2 regions of the Brevibacillus ginsengisoli genome follow, and region 2 is predicted to be linked to the other one. Evidence: riboswitches for the same ligand, from Rfam matches in the RefSeq annotation. Region 2 holds a riboswitch; the other holds the start of a gene.
The links. Region 2 has a riboswitch for FMN ahead of ribD (bifunctional diaminohydroxyphosphoribosylaminopyrimidine deaminase/5-amino-6-(5-phosphoribosylamino)uracil reductase RibD). Riboswitches for the same ligand answer to the same signal wherever they lie in the genome.
Positions count from the first base shown of each region.

Region 1: another riboswitch for FMN. It lies ahead of ACQCN2_RS18795 (ECF transporter S component); the one in region 2 lies ahead of ribD (bifunctional diaminohydroxyphosphoribosylaminopyrimidine deaminase/5-amino-6-(5-phosphoribosylamino)uracil reductase RibD).

Region 1 is NZ_JBNJQR010000009.1:236,996-241,411, reverse strand. It holds gene bcp (thioredoxin-dependent thiol peroxidase) at 1-166, opposite strand, end outside; gene ACQCN2_RS18800 (helix-turn-helix domain-containing protein) at 341-964, shown strand; gene ACQCN2_RS18795 (ECF transporter S component) at 1,032-1,637, opposite strand; FMN riboswitch at 1,872-2,015, opposite strand; gene ACQCN2_RS18790 (ABC transporter permease) at 2,079-2,867, opposite strand; gene ACQCN2_RS18785 (ABC transporter permease) at 2,871-3,665, opposite strand; gene ACQCN2_RS18780 (ABC transporter ATP-binding protein) at 3,658-4,416, opposite strand, start outside.
Region 2 is NZ_JBNJQR010000007.1:98,868-103,283, forward strand. It holds gene ACQCN2_RS15260 (bifunctional 3,4-dihydroxy-2-butanone-4-phosphate synthase/GTP cyclohydrolase II) at 1-224, opposite strand, end outside; gene ribE (riboflavin synthase) at 271-933, opposite strand; gene ribD (bifunctional diaminohydroxyphosphoribosylaminopyrimidine deaminase/5-amino-6-(5-phosphoribosylamino)uracil reductase RibD) at 957-2,057, opposite strand; FMN riboswitch at 2,252-2,399, opposite strand; FMN riboswitch at 2,494-2,641, opposite strand; gene ACQCN2_RS15275 (CGNR zinc finger domain-containing protein) at 2,687-3,253, opposite strand; gene ACQCN2_RS15280 (DinB family protein) at 3,421-3,915, shown strand; gene ACQCN2_RS15285 (peptide ABC transporter substrate-binding protein) at 4,124-4,416, shown strand, end outside.

The DNA of each region.
Region 1 (4,416 bases), on a different contig from region 2:
GATGATAGTCTCGAAAATCACATGCTTCTGTCGTGCAGCCTGGCGTCATGTCTTTGGGATAAAAATAGAGCACAATATTCTTCCCACGCAGATTTGCCAGTGAGATTGTTTGATTATTGCTTGCTTCTAATGTAAAATCTGGAGCGATCTGTCCAATTTCAACCATTTGAGAGTCCCTTCCTCCAATTATGAGTTTGTCTTATTTTAACAAACTAAATAGATACACGAAAGATTCAATGCTAGTCCATTGCACACCGCCCAAGAAAACGCTACAATTAAACAATGGATTAATAAAGAATTATAAACTGACGCTAGTAGAATCTGGACGGTGAAAACATTCATGAGAGAGTTTTACAATGTGACAGACCCGGAAGCGCTTAAGTGCCTTGCTATACCAGAACGTGTGAAAATTCTTGAATTATTCGAAGATCTTGAGCCGCGTACCGCTAAACAAATCGCGACAGAACTCGGAGAAAATGCGGCGCGTTTACATTATCATGTGAAAGAATTAGTTCGTGCTGGTTTGCTCGAACAAGTCGACACCCGCGTAAAAGGCTCCATTGTTGAAAAGTATTACCAACCAATCGCTAAAGTCATTTCGGTCAATCTGCGCGTGATGATTGAAGAAAACGCGCAACAGTTTAGTGACATTATGTTCTCACCACTTCGTACCACAGAGAAAGATTTGATGAGAACGTTAAATCAATTCGTAGAAAGCGATGTCGATGTGCGTAAAGAGTATAACGACACATTCGCCTATAATGTCACCGAATTATTTTTGTCCAAAGAAGAACGAAACGCATTTGTACAAGAATATAATGCGCTGATCCAAAAATATAAGGATCTCAAGATCTCCTCTGATCGTCGCAAATTCAAGAGCCTCAACATGCTATTCCCACTTTCTCCACCTGCGCCGACAGATGATAACGACGAACCGTTCATTGATTCGGACGAGCTAGATTAATCACAAGCAGATACAACTGTAGCATTCAAAAAGGAGCAACCCTCACAGGGATTGCTCCTTTTTTCATTTATGCCATATAACGCAGACGCGGAGATAGTTTGATAAAGATCGGATATGCGATTAAAGCGACTATAATTCCTTTTAATAAATTAAATGGCGCGATCGCGTACAAAATAAACGACCACAAGCTATCCATGTGAAGGCTGGCCACTAACGCATCCAGCGACATATGGTAAAGAACCGAATAGGCTGGCATCAACACATAATAATTGGCCACAGACATTACAGCTGTCATCAAGATGGTGCCTCCAAGAAGACCAAGCACAAATCCGCTTTTGCCTCCACGTACACGCTGCAAGGCAACCGTCACTAGAATGAAGCTCGCTCCTGCGATAAAGTTAGCCAATTCCCCCACAAGAAGACCATCTGTATTTTTCAGCAATAAGTGCAGGATGTTTTTAATCAGTTCAATCAGTACCCCGGCAGCGGGACCGAACATCAAACCGCCGATCAGACCTGGCAACGTGCTGAAATCAAGCTTTAAGAAAGTAGGAAAGAGCGGCAGCGGAAATTCCAGATACTGCAGGATAAACGCTACAGCGGCAAACAATGGAATCGCCACCAGCTTTCTTGTTTTGGACAAGTGTCCCGAGTGTACTTGCGTTTGTTGCATGATTACCATCTCCTCAGTTTGTTTTTCCTTCTTTTGAGGAATGGCAACAGATACGCAACACTAGCTACCGGATATCCCAACCACGCAAAAAGCCCCCGAAGTAAAGACTCCGAGGTCATGATGATTGGACGAACCCTATGCATAAGGGTATAGCGAACCAAAGGCTTTTGACTTCCCAAGCCTCATGATCACCATACGCATGCACAAACAAAGCACGTGTACAAACGCACTGTCGTCATCCTTCTCCCATCCAGACTGTACTGTCGGCTCTGGAATCTCACCAGATCCTGCACTCTTGCCTTAACAGCGAGAGGCTCGCGGGCTTACACAAATGTGATCACCGCCGGTCGGGAATTGCACCCTGCCCCGAAGGAATATGTGATTTTCACGAATTCATTATACTTGGGAAGTATGTTTCTTGACAATCATCTGGTAATAATTTTATGATCCGGCTCCGCGGTATTTCTTTACTCCCCAGTTCCAAATCAGCAATCCCAACGCAAAAAAGACGATGCCCATCAACGGTGTCAGCATGGTGAAAAGGTACCAATCCTTCTTGCCCAAGAAATAGGCGGATGGGTAAAGGCCGACAAAGGCAAACGGCAATATCCAGGTAAGAATGAACTTGATCACGTTGTTGTAAACATCAACTGGATAGCGGCCATAGTTCTGGATGTTATAGATCATCGGCGCAATTCCTGTTCGAGAATCGGAGAAAAAGCTGACAGCCGCGATAGCCGTATAAACTCCCGCATAAATCAGAACGCTGCTGATGACCAATCCAATGAACACGAAGACATCATACCAGGCGAACTGCAGATTCAGTCGAATCGCCGCATACCCCATAATAATCAATCCCGTGATCACACCAAAAATGCGGTCCGGCGCAATCGACTCCAAACAAACCTGCGCCAGATTGTGGATCGGACGAGTCAATACTCTGTCCATTTCCCCGCGAATAATATACCGTTCATTAAAATCCCAAAAGCCAAAAAACATCGTAAATACCGCATAAGGCACCAGAAAAAAGCCATAGATAAAGATGATCTCGTCACGAGTCCAGTCCTTCAAGGTGGAAACATGCTGAAAGACCACGAGAATAAACACCAAATTGATCAATTCATTAATGAGGTTCGAGAAAAATTCTCCGATGAAATCAGCGCGGTAGGCTAATCTTGTTTTGAAGTATTGGCTCAGGTAATGGGAAAACAACAAATACACCTGTTTCATCAACTATCCTCCTTGCACCACGAGCTTGTGTCGCGCTTGGTTCCACAATACGGTGATGGGTATTAACAGAACGCCGATCCAAACGAGTTGAAGCAGCAGCACTTGGACTATCTGGGATGCTGGAACCGCTCCAGCGAAAATCATGCTGGGATAGTAGTTGATCGCTTGAAAAGGCAAAAAGTGAAGAATCGATTGAGCCCATCCCGGGAAGAAGCTGATCGGCAGAATGAGACCTGACAATAAGTCAACAACCACCCGCTTTGCCCGCATCATCCCCTCGTTTCGCAAAAAGAAAAACGTAAGCACACCCGTGAGCAAGTTAATTTGGGTATTGATGATAAACGCCATGAGTAGGCTGAAAAGATAGACGCCCCACGTCTGCGCTGACGTCGGAAAATGAACCGGGATAAACAAACTGACGAGAATAATCCCTGGCACGGCGAAAAACAGAAAGCGAAAGATCCCCTCGCCCAACGCCTGCGCCGCTTTCACCGATAAATAGTTATAGGGACGAATCATCTCAATCGCCACTTTTCCTTCACGAACATCCTGGGCGATTTCCTGATCAATATTATTAAAGTAAAAAGCGCGCGACATCCACGAAATCGCTACGTAGGCCGTCATTTGGATCGCAGAAAGATTGGCGAGATTGGATTGATTCCCGTAAATCGCCCCCCACAGAAAATAGTACGCCCCAATGTTAATCCCGTAGATGATGATCCCACTATAGTAATTCACACGGTAAGCTAGCAGAGTCAGAAAACGCATACGGATTAATTCGGCATATAATTTACCCATAGCTGATAACCCCGCTATCGTCCGTACTGTAAATATTGCGCACGATATCTTCCGTACTTGCTTCGGTAATCTTCACATCACTTACATCCAAGCTAGACATCACTGTCGAGAGCAGGAACGGCAGCATCTCCTGGCTACGTTTCAGTTGAACTTTAATCGCGTACTCATTTTCGATCTCAAGCTCGCAAGGAAGATCGTTCAAGACAGCTCGCAGCTGATCCAGTGTCACTTTTTTCTTGAAGGAGAAAATAACCTCAGTTCCATTGCCCCATTTTTCTTTCAGATCGACCAGTTGACCGTCAAAAATTAGTTTGCCCTTGTCCATAACCAGCACCCGTTTACAGAGCGCTTCAATATCGGTCACGTCATGTGTAGTGAGCAGAATCGTCATTTGTTCCGTTTCATTCAGGTTGCGTAAGAAGTCCCGAATTTTTTGTTTGACCAGAACATCCAGTCCTACAGTCGGTTCATCGAGAAACAGCAGGGCAGGCTTATGAATCAATGCGGCCGCGATCTCGCAACGCATCCTTTGTCCCAAGCTCAGCTTACGAACCGGCTGATTGACAAACGAGCCGATATCCAGCTCTTCAATCAGACGATCCAGCCAGATTTTCCCCGCTTCTTCCTCCATTTGATAGACATGTCTTAGCAAGCGAAACGATTCCATCGGCGAGAGATCCCACCATAATTGAGAGCGCTGACCAAACACCACTCCAATGGATTTCACGTATTTCTCCCGCTCCTCATAAGG
Region 2 (4,416 bases):
GTCTCAATCATCGGCTTTAACTGAAGTCTGTCCGCATCCCCTTCCGTGATTGGGACACAAATCAAGCCTCTCCCGTGCGTTGCCATAAAATTAATCATCTCAGGAGTCGCAAACTCCGCCAGCAAGACGAAGTCCCCTTCATTCTCACGATCCTCATCGTCAACCACAATGATCGCTTTCCCTTGTTTTAGATCCTCCAGTGCTTGTTCAATTGAATGAAACACGATTCATCCCACCTTCCGTTTTTCTCCCGAAAGAAACGGGGAATTTCTATAAAAATCCGTTTTCCCGCAGAAAGTCGGTACTGATTTTTGATTGTGCATTTCTAGCAGGGTTCTCGTTTGATTGCTGCAACAAGCGTTCTACATATTTGCCAATGACATCACATTCCAAATTCACGATATCGCCTGCCTGCTTAGCCCCAAGACTGGTGTGTGCTAGTGTATGAGGTATGATGGAGACGCTAAACTCCTGATCGGTCACGTCAACGAGCGTCAGGCTGATACCACTGACCGTGATCGAACCTCGTAAAATCATGTACCGCAACAAGGATGGATCATTGGGTTTGATTCGAAACAAAACTGCGTTGGCGAACGATTGACGAGAAAGAATCGTACCCGTACCATCCACATGTCCGGATACAATATGACCTCCGAATCGGCTTCCAACCAGCATCGCTCTCTCCAAGTTCACTTGATCTCCCTGCTTCAATCGACCCAAGCTGGTATGCTTCATGGTCTCCGGCATAATGTCCGCTGTAAATTGATAGCTAGTGAAGGTGGTAACGGTTAGACATACCCCATCCACTGCGATACTGTCTCCCAGCTGGACTCCCTGCAACACTCGATCAGCACGAAAAACAAGTGTGCCATGAGTAGCCTTCGTTTTTATATTTTCAAGCGTTCCGCATTCTTCCACAATCCCTGTAAACATCTTGGTTAGAACCTCCCTCCAGCCTACACAGGCCAAACTGGATATCCGCTTATTCGTACATCGTGCTTCCCGATTCGCTCGATCTCAACGTGGTCTATGAGAACCGCTTCGTCCATCTGCGCGAAGCCCAAACCACCGAATGCAGTGGGAGCATGAGCGCCTCCCACTACCTTCATCGAGAAATAGCTGATCATCTTGTTAATAGATTGCGCTTGTAGGAACGCCCCATTCACGGCAGAACCTCCTTCAACCAGCAAGGATGTAATCCCACTCTCTCCTAACCACTTCAACATCGGCTCAATTCCGATCTGTTCCTGCTCCATCACCACGACGTTCACTCCCAGCTCCCGAAGCTTGTCACATTGCTCTGCCGCCGCTCGTCTCGTGGTTATGACCCAGGTAGGCGCCTTTCCGTCGGTGACGACTCGTGATGTGAACGGAATCCGCAGAGTTGAGTCCATAATCAGCCGGATCGGTTGCTTTGCCGTCCCTTCTCCTTGAATCCTCGTAGTCAAAGCGGGATTGTCCGCAATGATCGTATTCACTCCAACTAGAATGGCATCGTGCTGAAGTCGCAAGCGATGAACCTCTTCTCTCGCCTGTTCTCCCGTAATCCATCGGCTATGCCCGGTTTTGGTGGCGATTTTGCCATCCAATGTACTGGCAGTCTTCACCGTCACAAAGGGTTTGCGCGTCGTGATGAAGTGAAAGAATACCTCGTTGAGATGCCTCGCCTCCTCTTCCAGCACGCCGACACGAACTTGCAAACCCGCTTCGCTCAAAATGCCTACACCCTTTCCAGCAACTAGCGGATTCGGATCGAGAGTTGCGACCACAACGCGTCGGATTCCCGCCTGGAGAATGGCCTGTGCGCAAGGAGGGGTTTTCCCGTAATGACTGCAAGGCTCAAGCGTTACATAAATGGTCGCTCCCTTGGCCTTCTCGCCAGCCATCCGAATCGCATGGACTTCTGCATGTGCTTCTCCTGCTCGCAGATGTGCTCCCATGCCGACAATCGCCTGATCTTTTACCAAAATGGCGCCTACCATTGGATTGGGACTTGTCTGACCCATGGCTCCTTTGGCCAGCTGCAAGGCCATTGACATGTAGGCTTCATCGTTCACATGGCTCTCCTCCTTTTTCTAACGTCTTCCTGCTTACACTTGCTTGCCCGACACGAGAATAAGAAAAGACTTCGTCCCACTAAGCTCGCTTGTAGTACCTAACTACAAAAAATGCCCGCAAGCATTAGCTCGGGGCATCGTGAAATAAGCCTTGAACAGCCACTTTTTTCGCAAAAAATGGTTGTAAAGACTAAATTCACCTTCTTCCATCCGGACTTTACCGTCGGCCTTGGATTCTCACCAAGTCAGTCGCTACCCAAGTTATTCGAATAGCGAGTCGCGGGCTTGGACACATTGGTCTTCACCGCCGGTCGGGAATTGCACCCTACCCCGAAGGTATTATTCAGTTAATAAAAATGCCCTGGCATTTGCGCTCAGGGCATCGTGAAATAAGCCTTATACGGCCACTTTTTTCGAAAATGGTTGTAAAGACTAAATCCACCTTCTTCCATCCGGACTTTACCGTCGGCCTTGGATTCTCACCAAGTCAGTCACTACTCAAATTCAGCGAATAGCGAGTCGCGGGCTTGGACACATTGGTCTTCACCGCCGGTCGGGAATTGCACCCTACCCTGAAGGTTCTATTCAGTTGGTTGCATTATAGCATAAAGGAGAAATGGTTCCCAAGATTAAATTTTTTGATTGTCTTGTTTTTGCTTTTGGCGTTCGCGAAACCGGCGTACTTTTAACAGGTTGCCACAGCAAGCATCATCGCACCACCGTCTGGTTCGGTTACGACTCTCGTCAAAGAAAATCCAGCGGCAATCTTCATTCATACAAATCTTGATCCTACGAAGATCTCCCGCCGCCAACAACTGAGTAAAAGAGACCGCAATCCGTTCTAGCACCAGATCCCAAGCATTCCCCAAGGGGACTAGCTCCATCCGATAGCTTTTTCCTTCAGGCACAAGTCGATGATAAGCTGAAACTCGCTTCATCACTCGGTTCAGAAGGTCTACATCAGCTTCATTTAATACTTGATCGTCTACGACCGCTTCGACCATCGCACGTAATCTGTCTCGCAGCTGTCCCAAAACCTGTCGCATATCCGCATCTACCGGTAATGGAGCGGTCAAATTCCAATGCCCCAAAAACTCCGCAAGCCATGATTCCTTGTCCAGTCGGTCTTCACGGCGTCCCGATCCCCGCCAATCCCGCCAATCGCTATTCATAAAGTCGATACAGATATGTTCCATCAGGATAAGCCCCCTGCCTTGCTCATTGTCAACGATTACCATAATGTGGTAGTATATTCTTAAGTGTAACTATCTAAATTAGATTTGGTGGTTACGCACTTGTTTGTTATCGTCATTATAGCGCGTGGAAGGACAGAAAAGTAGTCAAAAACAAGGAGGAGAACGGCATGAGTCAGGTTGATTTCTTGTTAGAACAATTATCGTTTACCTATGATCAGGAAGATTGGTATCCCCCGCTAAAACCAGCCTTGGAAGGTGTCACTGCAGAAATTGCTAGTTGGCGACCAGCTGGAGCCGCTGTGAATTCGATTTGGGAGACCGTAAATCACTTGCTGTACTACAAAGAGCGACTGATTCAACGCATTCATGGTGTCGATCCAACCAACCCTGCGGCAAACAATGACGAGACGTTCTCTAGCCAAGCAGAAACACTTGACGAAGCCGCATGGCAGGCCACACTTAATCGAGTGGATCACGTCTATCAAGAACTGAAAAACCAGGTATCTACCCTAAGTGAAGACGATCTCGATCGACCATCACCTTCCCAGCCTCTTCGAAAGCAAATCATGAGCATCATCAACCATGACGCCTATCATATTGGCGAAATCATTCAGATTCGCAAGTTGCATGGCTCGTGGCCGGCGAGACGATACTTTGACTAACAGCTTTTCGTTCAAGCAGCAGCCGCTTGTGGTGATTCACAGCGGTTGTTTTTTCTGTACAGCCCATAATTACGAGGCAATTGCTTGAAACTGCAAAACTTTAGTGAATGAAATCATTGACACAAGCTTGAATCAATAATAGTCTGAATAGTAGAATAATTATATAATTATAAGAATGTAAGCAACTTTATTCACAGGGGGGATTTTATTGAGAAAGAGTATTTCCATTGTCGCCTGTCTACTATTAATGGTAGGACCAATCGTCGGATGTACACCCACCACCCAAGAAACCGCCCAAAAGCCTCAGCAATCAACCACACCAACAACCAAGCCCACCAATCCTGAATCCAAAGTCCTTCATTGGAGCATCAACAACGAACCTACTTCCCTTGATCCAGGGATTGCAACAGATGCGGACTCTTTTGATATGATTTATGCGTTTTTTGAAGGGTTGACAAGCTATGACCTTAAAGGGCAGTTAGACAACGCCATTGCTGAAAG